Regions from separate parts of the Saliniramus fredricksonii genome, predicted to be linked through region 2. Evidence: predicted binding sites of a transcription regulator. Region 2 holds the regulator's gene; each other region holds the start of a gene.
The links. Region 2 encodes LexA, which represses DNA repair genes until DNA is damaged. Its sites were predicted from a motif close to TGTTCNNNNTGTGTTCNG; they were not measured.
Positions count from the first base shown of each region.

Region 1: the regulator LexA is predicted to act here: its motif matches at 1,858-1,875, upstream of GA0071312_RS08535 (PA0069 family radical SAM protein).
Region 3: the regulator LexA is predicted to act here: its motif matches at 2,189-2,206, upstream of recA (recombinase RecA).
Region 4: the regulator LexA is predicted to act here: its motif matches at 2,398-2,415, upstream of GA0071312_RS12390 (DNA recombination protein RmuC).

Region 1 is NZ_FMBM01000002.1:408,329-412,614, forward strand. Features, by position in the region: gene GA0071312_RS08520 (AEC family transporter) at 1-549, opposite strand, end outside; gene GA0071312_RS08525 (DUF1810 domain-containing protein) at 675-1,118, shown strand; gene GA0071312_RS08530 (hypothetical protein) at 1,127-1,651, opposite strand; gene GA0071312_RS08535 (PA0069 family radical SAM protein) at 1,993-3,048, shown strand; gene GA0071312_RS08540 (GMP reductase) at 3,086-4,129, opposite strand.
Region 2 is NZ_FMBM01000001.1:439,075-443,360, reverse strand. Features, by position in the region: gene GA0071312_RS02035 (AMP-binding protein) at 1-771, opposite strand, end outside; gene GA0071312_RS02030 (IS110 family RNA-guided transposase) at 1,167-2,189, opposite strand; gene lexA (transcriptional repressor LexA) at 2,415-3,242, shown strand; gene GA0071312_RS02020 (ComEC/Rec2 family competence protein) at 3,403-4,286, opposite strand, start outside.
Region 3 is NZ_FMBM01000001.1:1,203,234-1,207,519, reverse strand. Features, by position in the region: gene GA0071312_RS05520 (serine hydrolase domain-containing protein) at 1-963, shown strand, start outside; gene recA (recombinase RecA) at 1,039-2,130, opposite strand; gene GA0071312_RS05510 (RNA methyltransferase) at 2,442-3,248, shown strand; tRNA gene GA0071312_RS05505 (tRNA-Pro) at 3,330-3,407, shown strand; gene GA0071312_RS05500 (hypothetical protein) at 3,457-3,696, shown strand; gene GA0071312_RS05495 (cation-translocating P-type ATPase) at 3,693-4,286, shown strand, end outside.
Region 4 is NZ_FMBM01000002.1:1,259,780-1,264,065, forward strand. Features, by position in the region: gene GA0071312_RS12380 (c-type cytochrome) at 92-478, opposite strand; gene GA0071312_RS12385 (histidine--tRNA ligase) at 640-2,304, opposite strand; gene GA0071312_RS12390 (DNA recombination protein RmuC) at 2,438-3,547, shown strand; gene GA0071312_RS12395 (GNAT family N-acetyltransferase) at 3,553-4,011, opposite strand; gene GA0071312_RS12400 (cyclic nucleotide-binding domain-containing protein) at 4,016-4,286, opposite strand, start outside.

The sequences.
Region 1 (4,286 bases), on a different contig from region 2:
CGACCAGATGAACGGGTTGGTCACGATCGTGCGTGCGATCATGGCCGGGCTCTGTGGCGTGCCGGAGGCGTAGCGTACGAGCACGCCGATGGCGAGCAGGTTGAGCAACGGAATCATCGCCGCTACCGCGACCGCCATCAGCGCGAGCCCGATCTCGCCATACATCGCCCCAGCCACGGCAAGCCCCACGAAGGTGTTCCAGCGCGTGCAGCCTTGAAACAGCGAGGTGAAGGCCGGCCCGTCGATGCGCAGACGCGCGAGCAGGGCGCTGCGCAGGGCGAGCAGCAGCGAGGCGATCAGCAGGATCGCGGCGATCATCGCTCCGCCCATGCCGAGCACCGGCACTTCCGACAGGTCCGCCCGCGCGAGTGTGTTGATGATGATGGCGGGAAAGAAGATGACATAGGTGATCCGTTCGATCCCCGGCCAGTGGCGCTCCTCCACGAAACCGCTCACGCGCGCGGCCCAGCCGGCAATGATCACCAGGAATACCGGGACAAGCGAAGCGAGAACGGAACCCATGAAGCTGTCGGCCTTTTGAAATCGCACGATGCAGATATGCAGCGGCACAGTTCGCCGCAGGCGCAGGCGCTGTCAATGCGCGTTTCGCGATGTGCGATTCGGGGTTCGCGCGTGTCTTTGGGCGGGTAAGGTATCGCCAGGGAGATCATCCGATGGAGCAAGCCACCTCTCTCGCACGCTTTCTCGAGGCGCAGAAGAATGTCTTCGAAACCGCCTGTGCCGAGCTGGAAGCCGGATGCAAGCGCACGCACTGGATGTGGTTCGTGTTTCCGCAATTGCGGGGTCTCGGGCGCAGCCAAACGGCGCATTTCTACGGTATAGCAAATCCGGACGAGGCGCGTGCCTATCTCGCCGACCCGGTGCTCGGGGCGCGCCTGCGCCACTGCGTGAGGCTTCTGCTGCGGCATCGCGACAAGCCGATCCGCGCCATACTCGGCTCCCCCGATGATCAAAAGTCACGCTCCCGCCTGACCCTGTTCGAGGCCATCGCCGATGACCCGCGTGATCGTGCGCTTTTCGCCGAGGCGCTCGATGTGTTTCATGGCGGCGCGCGCGATTCCCGCACGCTGGCGATGCTGGAGGGTGAGCGGGCTTGACGCCTCCTCTACCCGCCCATCAACAGCGCCGGCGGATCCTGTGGGCGGAAATCGCGGGGGCGGTTGAGGCGCACGATCGGCAGCATCTGCCACAGGCCGGCAGCGCCGATGAACAGGCCGATGGCGATCGCCGCCACTTCGCCTTCCCGCAGCGCGAAGATCACGAAATAGGCGATGGCCAGGAAGATCGCGATCGTCGTCACGATCAGCGCCCCCCAGACGAAGGGCGTGCGCCCGGCTGTGAAGCGCGCCTGCGGATTGGCTTCGGCGATGGCGGGCAACAGTGCCTTCACGAAGGCGGCATAGGCTTCTTCCTGGCGATCGGCGAAGACCATCGAGCGGAAATTTACCGAATGCAGCGACAGGTTTCCCCCGCTCGCGAGCCGCAGGCGGATGCGATAGAGCCTCTGCGCGAAGGAGCGCGGCTCGTAGGTCAGACGCGCCTCGGTGATCTGCGCAAGCGGTATCGCCTGCTCGCTGCCCAGCCGCTCGACGATCAGTCGGTTCCCGCGCAGCCGGAAAGAAACCGGCATGCTCGCCGGTCGCGGCGCGTGCAGATAATGGGGTTCGTCTGCTGAAATCTCGTCCTTGCGGGCCATGCTGCCTGTTCCGATGCGCGTCGCCGGTGATCGCAACCCCTGCTTTAGGCGCCCGGGTGCCGCTCTGGCAAGGATTTGCGCACCCGGCATGCCCGCCATCACAAGGCCTGCGGGGTGTATGTTCCGGTCAGACTTGCCAATGTTTGATTAATGTTCTATTTTGTTCTCATCAATGAAGGAGATTCGCGATGAAGCCGAATCATCTGCAACACCGTGACTGGCGCGAACGTCTCGATCAGCGCATTGCTCCGCGCCCGGCTCCCCTGGATGCGGGGATGCGGCGCGGGCGCGGCGCGCTGACGAACGAGACCGGGCGTTTCGAGCGTGTCACGCGTGAGACTTTCGACGATTCCTGGGACATTCCCGAGGAGGTCGCGCCGCTGCGCACGGAAGTGACGCATGAGCGCCCCAGGACGATCATCACGCGCAATGCCTCCCCCGATCTCGGTTTCGACCGATCGGTCAATCCGTATCGGGGTTGCGAGCATGGTTGTTTCTACTGCTTTGCGCGGCCCAGCCATGCTTATCAGGGACTGTCGGCCGGGCTCGATTTCGAGACGCGACTCTTCGCCAAGCCTGATGCACCCGCCTTGCTGGAGCGGGAACTGGCGGCGCGCGGCTACAGCCCGCGCACCATCGCCATCGGCACCAATACCGACCCGTACCAGCCGATCGAGAAGCGCATGAAGATCACGCGCGGCATTCTGGAAGTGCTCGCGCGCACGCGGCATCCGGTCGGGATCGTCACCAAATCCGGGCTCGTGACCCGCGATCTCGACATTCTCGGGCCGATGGCCGAGCAGGGCCTCGTCAAGGTGGCGATCTCGCTGACGACGCTCGATCCGCGCCTCTCGCGCAAGATGGAGCCAAGGGCGGCGGCGCCGGGCGTGCGGCTCGAGACCATCCGGCGGCTGCGTGCTGAGGGGATTCCGGTCAGCGTCCTGGTGGCGCCGGTCGTGCCGGCCATCAACGATCACGAGATCGAGCGCCTGCTCGACGCCGCCTATGAAGCCGGCGCCCGCGAGGCGGGTTACGTCATGCTGCGCCTGCCGCATGAGGTGAAGGCGCTGGCGCGCGACTGGCTCGCCGAGCATTTCCCCCAGCGCGCACAGCACGTGATGTCGCTGGTGCAGGACATGCAGGGCGGCAAGGATTACGATTCCCGCTGGGGCGTGCGCCAGAGCGGTACCGGGCCGATCGCCTGGGCGATCGGGCGGCGCTTCGAGATCGCGGCCAACCGGCTTGGTTTCAATGCGGAACGCGTGAGACTGCGCACCGATCTGTTCTGCAAGCCGGCCCGCTCGGCACCTGGCCAGCTGGCGCTGTTCTGAGCGCCATGATCCCGGCTTCCCGCAACCCGCGCCCGTCTCACTGTCCGAACACGGTGTTGAGCTGGGCGCCGACCATGACGAAGGTGGTGCGCTTGGGCACCTCCTTGAGCCGGGTGGCGCCAATATAGGTCATCATCGAACGCACGCCGCCCGTGATTTCCTGCATCGTATCATCGACCGGGCCGCGATAGGCCACCTCGACCGTCTTGCCTTCCGAGGCACGGTAATGCGCGACGCCGCCGGAATATTTCTTCATCGCGGTATCGGAGGACATGCCGTAGAAGACCATGGATTTCGCGCCGCGCTCACCGTCGATCTCATCGTAGACGATTTCGCCCTCGCATTCGTCGTGGCCCGCGAGCATGCCGCCGAGCATGACGAAATCCGCGCCGCCGCCATAGGCCTTGGCGATGTCGCCCGGTACGGTGCAGCCGCCATCGGCGCAGACCAGCCCCTTGAGTCCGTGAGCCGCATCGGCGCATTCGATCACGGCGGAGAGTTGCGGATAGCCCACCCCGGTCATCTTGCGTGTGGTACAGACCGAACCGGGGCCGATTCCCACCTTGACAATATCGGCGCCGGCGAGGACCAGCGCCTCGGTCATGTCGCCGGTCACCACATTGCCCGCCATGATCACCGCATCCGGATTCTCATCCCGCGCCTGCGCGACCATCTCGACGAATTTCTCGGTATAGCCGTTGGCGACGTCCAGGCAGATCATGCCGATCGGCGCGCGGCGCTTGACGGCGCGAAACTTCTCCCAGTCGGCCTCCGCCGTGCCGAGGGAATAAAAGGCGTGCTGCGGCTCGCCGCTTGCAAAAAAATCGACGAGCAGGTCTTCCGGATAATGCTTGTGCAAAGCCACGAGCGCGCCGTGACGTGCGAGCGCGCGGGCCATCGGTATCGTGCCCACGACATCCATATTCGCCGCGATCATCGGGAAGCCACGCCATTCCCGACCCGTATGGGCGAAACGGAAGGCGCGCTCGATCTCGACCTCGGCGCGTGAGCCGAGCGTCGAGCGCTTGGGGCGGATCAGCACGTCCTTGAAGTCGAGTTTCGGTTCGTTTTCGATGCGCATGGCGTTACTCGTCCGGTCGTTGCAGGTCGGCCCGCCGTCTTCCCCGGCGTCACAGGAATGATCCTAGCATGCCTGCGGCGGCTTATCGCAAGGGGTAACCGGGGAGGGTCATGATGCGCGCAAATGCCAGCGGCGATGCGTCATCTTCCCCTGCATG
Region 2 (4,286 bases):
GCTCGGATAAAGGAAGGCGCGGATGCCGTGGATCACGGGCAGGATCAGTCCCGCCGTCAGGCCGAAGGAATGGAACACCGGCAGCGGGTTGAAGAAGATATCGTCCCGGCTGAGCACGCCTTCGGCATGCTGCATCACCTGGCCCGCATTCGACAGAAGATTGGCATGCGAGAGCACGACGGCCTTCGGCCTGCCCTCGGAGCCCGACGTGAAGAGGATCACCCCCTCGTCATCCGGGGTCGGCCCGGTTCGCTTCGCCAGCGCTCCGGCGAACAGGCTCTCGGCTGCCGCGCGCGCCTTGTCGAGGCTGCTGACCTGACCGCGTATGTCTTCAAGATAGATCACCCGCCGCCCCGGCGCGATCGCCGCGAGGGCATCGTCGAGCTTGCCTTCGTCGATGAACTTGCGCGACGTGACGATGGTGCCGATCGCGGCGATCTCGCAGGCGGCTTTCAGATTGGCGGGGCCGGCGGTGAAGTTCAGCATCGCCGGCACACGGGCAAAGGCATGCAGGCCGAAGAAGGTGACGGCCGTGGCCTGCACACTGGGCAGGAACACGCCGATCCGCTCGCCCGGTTGCGTATCCGCAACGAGCTTGCGCCCGAGGGCGCGGGCGCCGATCACGAGGCGGCTATAGGTCAGTGGCTGGCGCTGGGCGTCTTCGAGGATGACGGTCTTGCCGCCAAAGGCGCGTTTCGCGTCGACCAGCGCCTGAAACAGATGCCGGCGCGTGCCAGCGGTGCCGGTGAAAGCCGGGGCGTCGCCGGTCATCGCCGAGTCGCGACTGATCGCGGTGGAGGTTGCTGGACTGTCGTTCATCAGCCCAGAATAGAATCGAATGCGCATTCTTCAAAGCCGGAAAGCGCTGCCGCGGTGAACAAACTGGTGCGACGATCAGCGGGAGTGCATGTTTGGATGCCCCCTTTGATGCAAGGATTTTTTTGCCTGTCTGAGCGCGTGATCGGGTGCGGTCATGTTTCAGGCCTCACAAGTGCGGCTTTCGCACGCCGCGGGCCGGGATGGTGATACGCGGATCAGGTACCAAATCAATAGGGCGAGCTCGAGGCTCGTTGCACTCCACTGGTTTACCCGACCCGGATCTGATCGATCATTTGCCCATTCAGGTCATTGCCCTCCTCACATCCCCGAGGCTCCGACAGCCGCGTTCAGCAGATCGCGCCGGTCGGATCCCTGTAATCAGTCTCGCCGGCGAGCATGGCCCAGATCATACGCGCCATTTTGTTCGCCAGTGCGATGGCGACCAGTTTGCGTGGTTTGCGTGCGAGCATGCGCGATAACCACGATCCCGGACGGCCACCGTGCCGGCCCCTCCAATGCACGACAGACATGGCGCCGATGATCAGCAGGCGTCGAATATCGCGCTGACCCATCTTGGAAGTGCGGCCAAGCTTCTGCTTGCCACCGGAGGAGTGCTGTCGTGGAACGAGGCCAAGCCACGCTGCAAAATCGCGACTACGGCGGAATTCCCGCATCTCCGGTGCAAAGGATGCAATCGCCATGGCGCAGACCGGGCCGATTCCCGGCATGGTCTGCAGCCGGCGTGCTGTGCTGTTTTCCCTGGCTGCAGTTGTGATCCGCTTGTCCAGCTTGCCGATCTCGTCGCTGATCTGAGCAATCTGATCGAGGTAAAGCCGCCCGAGATCGCGAACCAGGTCCGGAAGCGTGTCCTGATCGAGACAGGCAGCAAAGCGAGCGATATTCCCAACGCCTTGACCGATGATGATGCCGTGCTCAGCAAGATGCCCGCGTAGTGCATTCACCAGACGGGTTCGCTGGCCAACCAGCAGGTCCCGGGTGCGGAACAGCATCGCCCGGGCTTGTTGGTCCGCGGTCTTCACCGCAACGGTACGCATGGTCGGACGCTGTGCTGCTTCCGCCACGGCCTCAGCATCAGCGGCATCGTTTTTTTGCCGCTTGACGAAGGGCTTCACGTAAATGGGCGGGATCAGCCGCACTTCATGACCCAGACGGGAGAGCTCACGACCCCAATAGTGCGCCGTTGCGCATGCCTCCATCGCCACCACACAAGGCGGCAGCGACGCCATGAACTTCGCAAACTGCGCCCGTGACAGCTTCTTGCGGAACAGCACCTGTCCATCGGCCGTTGCCCCATGAACCTGGAGAACCTGCTTTGCCAGGTCGACGCCAACGATGCTAATCTCACCCATGGATGCCTCCTCCTTCTGTGATGACTTCAGCATCACCATTTTGGCACATTGCGATGCCGTCGGGTGGGGGCATCCACTCCATCAATCCCGGGCTGTTACAGATTTTTGATCTTGAATTGTTTTTTGCAAAAAATGCGTAACATCGGGTGGGTGAGACTTGCGGAACACAGTGGGAACCCGTAATGTGTTCGTGATTTGTTTGATCTCGAATCGCAAGGCGGAACCATGCTCACGCGTAAGCAGCACGAATTGCTGACCTTCATCCATGAACGCATGCGCGAATCGGGCGTGCCGCCATCCTTTGACGAGATGAAGGATGCGCTGGATCTGAAGTCGAAATCCGGCATTCACCGTCTGATTACGGCGCTGGAAGAGCGTGGGTTCATCCGGCGGCTGCCCTATCGCGCGCGGGCGCTCGAAATTCTGCGCATGCCCGAGACTTTGCAGCGTCCGCTCGGAGGCGCCGGTTCCGCTGTCGGCGCTCCGCGCGGCGGGTTCTCGCCGAGTGTCGTCGAGGGCGGCAAGGGGGAGGGCGGCAAGGTCGAGGGCGGCAAGGTCAAGGGCGGCAAGGCTGGGGTTGGCAAAGGGCGTGATCATGACGACGCACGGCAAGGCGGTCTCGTTGATGAAGCCGATATTCCCAATCCCCTCGCCGACGAGGATTACGAGCGTGCGGTGAACATCCCCGTCATGGGGCGCATTGCGGCGGGCACGCCGATTTCAGCGATCCAGAACCCGATGCATACCATCGCGGTCTCGCCCGATTTCATTACCGGCGGCGAGCATTATGCATTGGAAGTGCGCGGCGATTCGATGATCGAGGCGGGTATTCTCGATGGTGATATCGTCGTCATCCGGCGTCAGGATGTCGCCAATACCGGTGATATCATCGTTGCGCTGATCGATGCGGAGGAAGCGACCCTGAAACGCTTCCGGCGACGCGGCTCATCGATCGCGCTCGAGGCGGCGAATCCGGCCTATGAAACACGCGTGCTGGGGCCTGATCGCGTCCAGATTCAGGGGCGGCTGGTTTCGCTGGTGCGCCGTTATTGAGAGCGGCGCCCCGCGCCGCCTCCGCCCGGGGAAAGGGTGGCGCCCGCGGGTGATAACTCGTTCTGCAGGCTGATCCGGGCGCATCGTGCTGGCGCAGCGCATGCTGCCCGCAGCTTCATGGGTTCAGTCTATCGGCTCGGACCGCGCGGTCGTCGCGGGCTCATTCATCGGTCTTGCGCAAGAGCCAGGGGCGGGTTTCGTTCGCGCGGCGAACGCCCGTCAAGCGCCTGATCGGATCGGCGCGAGGTGCGCCCGCAACGCCATCCGTCGCCACCCCCGTCTCGGCAACGCGACCGTCAGGCGGCTCGCCGGGCCCTTCGCGAGGTCTGTCGCCAAGCCACGCGCCAAGCCACGCGCCAAGCCCCGCGCCAAGCCCCGCGCCGAGCCTGTCGCCGACGCCCTCGGCAGGCCCCTCCCACGCCCTGACCCCAGCCATCCCGCTGGTCGTTTCCCGGATCGTCTCCTGCTCTGGTTCTGCGTCAGCTCCCCCGCTTACCACCACGCCCTCGAATGGCGCCGCACCTGAGGGCGAATTCACGAAATCGGAATGGTGGGCGTCGGAATCGGCGATTCGCCGCTCGGATGGCCCGTCTCTCCCCGCAGGCGCGTCCGGCATGGCGGCGAATTGCGTCCTATCCGCACCGAGATTCTTGGCGAAATGCGCACTGACTGCACCATGGCGCTGCAGCGTCATGCGATCGATCACGCGTGGCGCGGCGCATGAGGGCGGGGCTTCCAGCGGTGTAATGATGATCGCCGCGCGTGTGCAATCCTCCAGGAAGGCGCGCGCATCCATCACGAAAGCGACCGCATGCCCGCCGACGAAAATCTTGGTGCAGCCGAGGGGATCGCAGTTCACCCCCGCATGCAGGGACGCGTCGGCATCCTCCGGAGCATCCGTCATCAGCCGCGCATCGCCATCGGCCTTCAGCCATTGCGCGGTGACGAAGGCGCTCGGACGGCCCAGCAGCACGAGCCTGCCATCCGCGCCCCTGATTGCGGCGCCCGCACCGTTGCGATCGACATAGAGATCGGGCCGATCCG
Region 3 (4,286 bases), 760 kb from region 2:
GTCGGTACGGCCTATATTGACGAGAAACCGCCCTACAACACCGTGATCGGACCGGTGAAGGAACGCGGGCCGCCTGCCGGCATGTTGCTCAAGGGTGGTTGGATCGTCGAAGAATGGGGCGATATCGACCGCCCGGACATGACATTCTCCGTCGCCAAGAGCTTTCTCGGCGTGCTCGCCGGGCTCGCCGTGGCGCGGGGGCTGATCCGTTCGATCGACGACCATGTGGCGGATTACGCTCTGGATGACGGGTTTGCCGGCCCGCATAACGCGCAGATCACCTGGCGCCACCTGCTCCAGCAGACCAGCGAATGGGAGGGCACGCTCTGGGACAAGCCCGATTCCGTTGACCGCAACCGTCAGGCCGGGCCCGGCGCAGACAATGCCGCCAAGGGCGATGATCGGACCTTGCGATCTCCCGGGACGCATTGGGAGTACAACGACGTGCGCGTCAACCGCCTGAGCCTGTCCCTGATGCAGGCTTTCCGGCAGCCTCTGCCGGAAGTGCTCGCGGCTGCGATCATGAATCCGGTCGGCGCACGCGACTGGGTCTGGCACGGCTATGAAAATTCCACGGTGGAGATCGACGGACGCGCGATGCAATCGGTCTCCGGCGGCAGCCACTGGGGGGGAGGCTTCCAGATCCCGACCACGGCGCTCGCGCGATTCGGACTGCTGGTCGCACGCGAGGGCCTCTGGCAGGATAGACAACTGATCCCGGAAACATGGATCACGCAGATGCTGACGCCATGTCCGGTGCACCCGGTCTACGGATTCATGTGGTGGCTGAATACCGATGGTGCGCTGTATCCCTCCGCACCGCATGATTCGGTCTTCGCGCTGGGTGCAGGCAACAACGTCATCTGGATCGACCGCGCAAATGACCTCGTCATGGTCGCGCGCTGGGTGCACAAGGCCCATATCGACGGACTGATCGCCGCCGTGCGTGAGGCGATGCGCTGAGTGGGGGGTGGTAGGCCGGCCCCTCAATCGGGTCCCGCGCGGACAGCGCCCGCACGAGACCCGGATTGCGGAGAATCACGCCTCGCCTTCGTCCAGATCCTCGGCGCTCGGCACCGCCTCGTCGAGGATGCGTTCGGCCAGCACGCCGGAATTCTGGCGGATGGTCGCCTCGATCTTTGCGGCGGTTTCCGGGTTTTCCTTGAGGAATGTCTTGGCGTTCTCACGCCCCTGCCCGAGCCGCTGGCTATCGTATGAGAACCAGGAACCGGACTTGTCGACGATGCCGCCCTTGACGCCGAGATCGACGAGTTCGCCGACCTTGGAGATCCCCTCGCCATACATGATGTCGAATTCGACCTGCTTGAAGGGCGGGGCGACCTTGTTCTTGACCACCTTGACGCGGACATTGTTGCCGATCGCCTCGTCGCGATCCTTCAGCGTCGAGATGCGGCGGATGTCGAGGCGCACGGAGGCATAGAATTTCAGGGCGTTGCCACCCGTCGTCGTCTCCGGGCTGCCATACATCACACCGATCTTCATGCGGATCTGGTTGATGAAGATCACCATCGTCTTCGAGCGGTTGATCGAGCCGGTGAGCTTGCGCAGGGCCTGCGACATCAGGCGCGCCTGCAGGCCGGGCTGGACATCGCCCATATCGCCCTCGATCTCGGCACGCGGCGTCAGCGCCGCAACCGAATCAACGACGAGCACATCCACCGCACCCGAACGCACCAGCGTATCGGCGATCTCGAGCGCCTGCTCGCCGGTATCTGGCTGCGAGATCAGCAGATCGTCCAGATTGACGCCGAGCTTGCGGGCATAGATCGGATCGAGCGCGTGCTCGGCATCAACGAAGGCACAGACACCGCCTTTCTTCTGGGCCTCTGCGATCGTATGCAGGGCCAGCGTCGTCTTGCCCGATGATTCCGGCCCGTAGATCTCGATGACGCGCCCGCGCGGCAGGCCGCCGACGCCGAGCGCAATGTCGAGACCCAGCGACCCGGTCGAGACCGTTTCGATCTCGACGGGCTGCTGGCCCTTGCCCATGCGCATGATCGAGCCCTTGCCGAATGCGCGTTCAATCTGGGAAAGCGCCGCGTCGAGCGCCTTCGTTTTATCTTTATCCATGGAAGAACCTTCCACCAGCCTCAATGCGGACTGAACCATGACGGGCATTCCTTATTGCATGGGTGAGCCAATGAACTCAACGCGCGTTTCGATTTAATGTACCAGCTATGTTCCGTCTGACAAGAAAAAAGAACATTCATCAAACATTTTCATTTTTCGATTTATATATCAGTGGCATGACATGCAGGGGCAAACCCCGCCCGGCCCGCCTCCACCCCGGACTGGCTGCCTGTGGCGCGCCGTCTTCTCCACAGGAAATCACGCACCCGCGACGCTAGGCAGAGCGGCTTTGCTGGTCTAGACAATGCTGGCGCTGGCGCTGCCGGCGGCGCGACGGGAGAGGACGGGAAATGTCTGGAACGAATCGCAGCATCACCTTCGAATCGGGACAGGGCCCGATCGTGGTGCTGGTGGAGCCGCAACTGGGCGAGAATATCGGCATGGCCGCCCGCGCCATGGCGAATTTCGGGCTCACCGAGATGCGCCTCGTCGCGCCACGCGACGGCTGGCCGAGCGAGAAGGCGCGCGCCACCTCCTCCGGCGCGCTGCATATCGTCGACGCCGCGCAGGTCTTCGACGACGTCACCGCCGCGCTTCACGACGTCACCCTCGCCTTCGCCACCACGGCCCGCGAGCGCGGCCAGATGAAGCGCGTGCTCTCGCCGCAGGAAAGCATGCGCGAGGCCGTTGCCGAGTTTTCCGCCGGCGGGCGTGTCGCGATCCTGTTCGGGCGCGAGCGCTCGGGCCTCGACAATGACGAGATTTCCCTGTGTGACGCGATCACGACCTTCCCGGTCAATCCCGCCTTCGCCTCGCTCAACATCGCCCAGGCGGTGCTTCTGACGGGCTACGAATGGTTTCGCACCGCCCATGGCGAAGCCCTGCCCTTCGCCGGCGAGATCCGCTCGCCACGCGCACCGCGCGCCATGGCGGCCTCGTTTTTCGATTATCTCGAAGAGGAACTCGACCGGGTCGAATTCTTCCCGCCCGACAAGCGCCCCTCGATGATGCGCAACCTGCGCGACGTCTTCCTGCGCCGCGATCTCACCGAGCAGGATGTGCGCACCCTGCGCGGCGCCATGCGCGCCCTGATCCTGCGCCGCCGCCGCGACGAAGCGCAGGGCCGCGACGAGGCCCCGGCGCCGGACGAGGCGTGATCGATTTCCCGACCGTGCCGGGCGACAAAAGGCTTGCGCTCGCGCATCGGGACGGTTAGATCACCTCCACCCGAGAGGTCACGGAGCGTAGCGCAGCCCGGTTAGCGCACCAGTCTGGGGGACTGGGGGTCGCAGGTTCAAATCCTGCCGCTCCGACCATTCAAGCTTCCGACAATCCAGCGATTTTACAATTTTGGCGGATGCCATCGTGGAACTGATCGTGACCGGTCGGCGCTGTGAAGGCACCGATGACGCGGTTTCACCATTGCTGAAAATGGTCGGGCTGGACCGGGCTTCAGCGCCGCCGCGTCCGGCGCGGGTGAGGAATGATCTGCCCGCATGCGATGCCGGGACCGAACCGGATCAGATCTTGAACGTTGCCAACGGCAAATTCTACTCTTGTCGAACGGCCCGCCTCGGCCCTCCCCAAGCCGGAGAATATTCATGACCAAACACCATGTTCGGAGCGTCGAAGAAACGCTTGAGGATCTGTCCGTCGATCCGGAGCGCGGCCTTGGCGAGGCGGAGGTGCGGCAGCGGCGCGGGGAACATGGTCGGAATCGTCTTGGCGAGGCGGAACGGGTCAGCCCCTGGAAGATCCTCGCGGACCAGTTCAGGAACCTCGTCATCGGCATCCTGGCCGTCGCGGCGATCGTGTCCTTCGCGATGGGCGAGATCGTGCAGATGGCGGCGATCCTCGCTGCGATCGTGATCAATGCTGCCATCGGCTTCTTCACCGAATGGAAGGCCGTCCGGTCGATGGAGGCGCTGCGCAGCCTCGGTGCCGTGCAGGCGAGGGTGACGCGCGACGGGTCGAGCATGACTGTCGATTCCGAGGATCTCGTGCCCGGGGATGTGGTGCTGCTCGACGCCGGCGATGTCGTCACGGCCGATCTGCGGCTGGTTGAGGCGAACGGTCTGACCTGCGACGAATCCTCGCTGACCGGCGAGTCGGTGCCGGTGACCAAGACCACGGAGCCGGTGGAGGAGGAAACGCCGCTGGCCGAACGCACGTCGATGGCCTTCAAGGGCACCGCA
Region 4 (4,286 bases), on a different contig from region 2:
TGCAGGACGTTAGCCACGAAAAAGGCCTGCCGCAACGTTACGGCAGGCCGGAATAAGGCAGCACCGCTCTGGGCGCGGATGCACGTACGGATCAGTCCGTCGTGCCGTCCTCGTTGAACTGCTTCAGATAGGCCGTGAGATCGGCGATCTGTTGGTCGTTGCGCAGGCCGGCGAAGACCATGCGTGTGCCGGGGGTGACTTCGCGCGGGTTGCGGATGTAGACGGCGAAGTTCTCTTCGTCCCACACCTTGTCGATATCATCGAAGGCTCTGGAGAAATTATAGCCCTCGATCTCACCGGCGACGCGCCCGAACAGGCCGTTCAGGTGCGGGCCGACCGTGTGGCGGGCGTTTTCGCCGACCATATGGCAGGCGCGGCACTGGTTGAAGACCCGCTGGCCGGCGGCAGCATCCTGCGCAACGGCGGGGCTTGCGAAGGCGATCATCGGCAGTGCAGCGGCGGCGATGAGAAAGCGCATGATTTGCTCCAATTGTCTTTTCTAACTCGATTTTTTGCCTCGAACGGGTTTCGCCGGGGGCGCGAGCGTTCCTCTGGATCCGATGGCAGGCCGTGCGGACAATGCCGCGCTGCTGCCTTGGTTCGGACGTTTTTCAGAATGTGCAGTTTCTTTGATATAAATCAAGAGTGCTGCGCGAGCACATCGCGCACCGCTTCGACCATATCAGCCTCCGCCACGGAGAACTGCGCCGGGCGTGCGGCGCGCCATTCCTCGTTCGTTTCGATCGCGGCGGCAGCCTTTGCGCCCTCGATCAGATCCTTGATCTGCACTTCGCCACGCTCGCGTTCATCCGATCCCTGGATGATGACGCAGGGGGCGCCGCGGCGGTCGGCATATTTCATCTGCGCCTTCATGCCCGAGGAGCCGAGATAGAGCTCGGCGCGGATGCCGGCGCGACGCAATGCCGCGACGAATTTCTGGTAATCGGCGATGCGTTCGCGCTCCATCACCATCACCACGACGGGCGCGCGCAAGGCGGCCTGCTTGAGAATCGGGCTGTCGACGAGTTGCAGCGCCGCGAGCAGCCGCGAGACGCCGATTGAGAAGCCTGTGGCGGGAACCGGCTCGGAACGAAAGCGCCCGACGAGCCCGTCATAACGCCCGCCGCCGCCCACGGAGCCAAAGCGCACCGGCACGCCGTCCTCATTCGTCACCTGGAAGGTGAGCTCGGCCTCGAAGACGGGGCCGGTGTAATATTCGAGACCGCGGACGACAGAGGGGTCGATGACGACCTTGTCGGAGTAGCCCGCTGCGGCAATCAGATCTGCCAGTTCCTCAAGCTCCTCAAGGCCACGTATGAGACTTGGCATCGGCTTGAAGATACGGGCGACAGCACCAAGGCGATCAAAACTCTTGCTACGCTCCCTTCTCTTCATGGCATAGTTGAAGGAATCGAAGGCTTGGCTAACGACATCAGGAAAATTATCCCATTGATCTGATGGGAGGTAATAGGGATTTGGAACCCCAAACCCGTCACCACTAGTTTCGTCAGTCGGAGAATCGACATCAAGCAGGCGCAGGAATGCATCAATCGCGTCAGTCCCTAATTCAGCACCTGCGGTAAAGTCGCCGCTTTCGTCCTTTCTTCCGCCCCCAAGAAGCGCTTCCACTCCACGGGCTCCAAGGCGGTCAAATTTATCGATCGCCCTAAGCACAATGAGTCGGCGTGCCGCTTGATCCTCACCGCTCAGTCCAACGGCCTCCATCACCCCATCGAGAATCTTGCGGTTATTGACCTTGATGACGTATTGCCCGGAAAGGCCGAGCGCCTCCATCGTATCGGCGGCCATCATGCAAATCTCTGCATCGGCTGCGACCGAAGGCGCGCCGACGGTATCGGCATCGAACTGCATGAATTGCCGGAAGCGGCCCGGGCCGGGCTTCTCGTTACGGAAGACCCAGCCGGAGCGGTAGGAACGGTAGGGCTTGGGCAACGCGTCGAAATTCTCCGCCACATAGCGCGCGAGCGGCGCCGTCAGGTCATAGCGCAGCGAGAGCCATTGCTCGTCATCATCCTGGAAGGAGAAGACGCCCTCGTTCGGGCGGTCCTGATCGGGCAGGAACTTGCCGAGCGCATCGGTATATTCGATCAGCGGCGTCTCGACCGCCTCGAAACCGTAGAGCTCGTAGACCTCGCGGATCTTCTCCAGCATCCGGTGCGACGCTGCGAGATCCTGCGGACCGCGATCGGTGAGGCCGCGCGGCAGGCGCGCCTTGAGCTTGTCGGATTTCTTCTTGTCGGCCTTGGATTTGCCGGCGGGCTTGTTCTCGTCCGGATTGGACATTGCGTGTGATTTCCCAAAGATGCGAGACGGATAGGCGGGTGGTAGCGCGCGAACCCGGCAGCCGCAAGGCGGTTTCGCGTTCGCAATGGATATTGTTCATTGTTTGTTCGGTTTTCTCGCATAGAATGCCTGCATGAGCGAGATTGCATTCCGATTCGGCGAATTTGCCTTCACCTGGCGCGAGCTGGCGCTCGCCGGTTTCTTCCTCGTGATCCTCGTCGCCATGCGGCTTGCGCGCCCCGCCCGCGAGCGGCATCTGGCGCAGCACGTGGAGGAGATGGCGCGCGTTCAGGCCGAGATGGCCGGGCGCGTGCAGAGCTTCACCGACGTGTTCGGCGCCCGCCAGGGCGATTTCGCGCGCATGCTGGCCGAGCGGATCGATCGCGGCACGCATGTCCAGGCGGAGACGCTCGGCCGGCTGAACGAGCGGCTCGCGGTAATCGACGCGGCGCAGGCCAATCTGACGGAGCTGACCGGGCAGGTGGCGGGGTTGCAGCGGGTGCTCTCCAACAAGCAGGCGCGCGGAGCTTTCGGGCAGGGGCGGATGGAGGCGATCGTGCGCGATGCGCTGCCTGCGGATGCCTATTCCTTCCAGCCGACGCTTGGCAACGGCACCCGACCTGATTGCACGATCCGCCTGCCGGGGGACCATCGCCCGCTGGTCGTCGACGCGAAATTTCCGCTTGAGGCGTTCTCCGCCTTCCGCGAGGCGCGCGGACCGGAGGCGCGCACGCGTGCGGCGCAGAAGCTGCGCAGCGATATCGGCACGCATATCAAGGACATCGCCCAGAAATATCTGATCGCCGGCGAAACCCAGGATGTGGCGATGATGTTCGTGCCCGCAGAGTCGCTGCATGCGGATCTGCAGGAGCATTTCGAGGATCTGGTCCAGCGCGCCTATCGCGCCCGGGTGATGATCGTCTCGCCCTCGCTGCTGGTTCTCGCCATCCAGGTCATGCAGGGGCTCGCCCGTGATGCGCGGATCCGGGAAGAAGCGCAGGTGATCCAGCGCGAGGTCGGGCGTCTCGTGGCCGATGTGACGCGGCTCGGCGAGCGGGTCGAGCGGCTCGACCAGCATTTCCGGCAGGCGCAGGAGGATGTCGGGCAGATCCGGATCTCGTCGGAGAAGATCACGCGGCGGGGTCAGCGCATCGAGAATCTGGAATTTGCCGAGGAGGGCGCCGCGCAGAGCGACATGTTCAACGCGCCGGTCGAACTGTCACGGGGTCGCCGTAACGGCTAGACGGATCACACGCTCTTTTCCATATAGATGCGCGCGAAACCCTTCTCCCGGATCAGCCCGGTCTCGCGATAGCCGAGCCGCGCATAGAGCGCGCGGTTCTCGTGCATTTTCTCATGGGTGTAGAGCGTGATCGCACGGTAACCCGCCTGGCGCGCAGCATCTTCGGCGAAGGCCATCAGGGCCCGTCCGTAGCCGCGCCCGCGTGCGCGATCAGCTACGGCGACATTGTCGAGCATGAAGCGCGATTCCTCGGGGATCAGCACGGTGAAACCGGCCACGCCTTCGTCATCGCACAGGCAATGCACCCGCCCCGCCGCGATCTGCGCGGCGTAATCGTTGAGCATCGGCCCGGGCTTCTTGCCGAGCCGCTCGATATAGGGGCTGTAGGCTGCCTCGACGATCGCGCGGATGGCGGGGAGATCAGCGGGTCCGGCGGCGCGGATGATCGGGGCGCTCTCGCTCATGAGATCAGCCAAAGCGTGTGCCGAGCCGCGCAAGCTCCTGGTTGAATGCGCCGAGCTCCTCGGCGAGGGCGGCATGCATGGAGGCCGCCACTTCCGGATATTCCTCCAGCACGCGCCGGATCAGGCTGACGGAGAGCCGCAGCACGACGGAAGGCGCCCGCGCGGTCGCGGTGGCCGGGCGATGCCCGCGTATGAACAGAGCCGTCTGGCCGATCAGATCCCCGCGCTTCGCCACCAGATCGGGCTTGCCGCCGCCGGTATCGAGCCCGATCTCT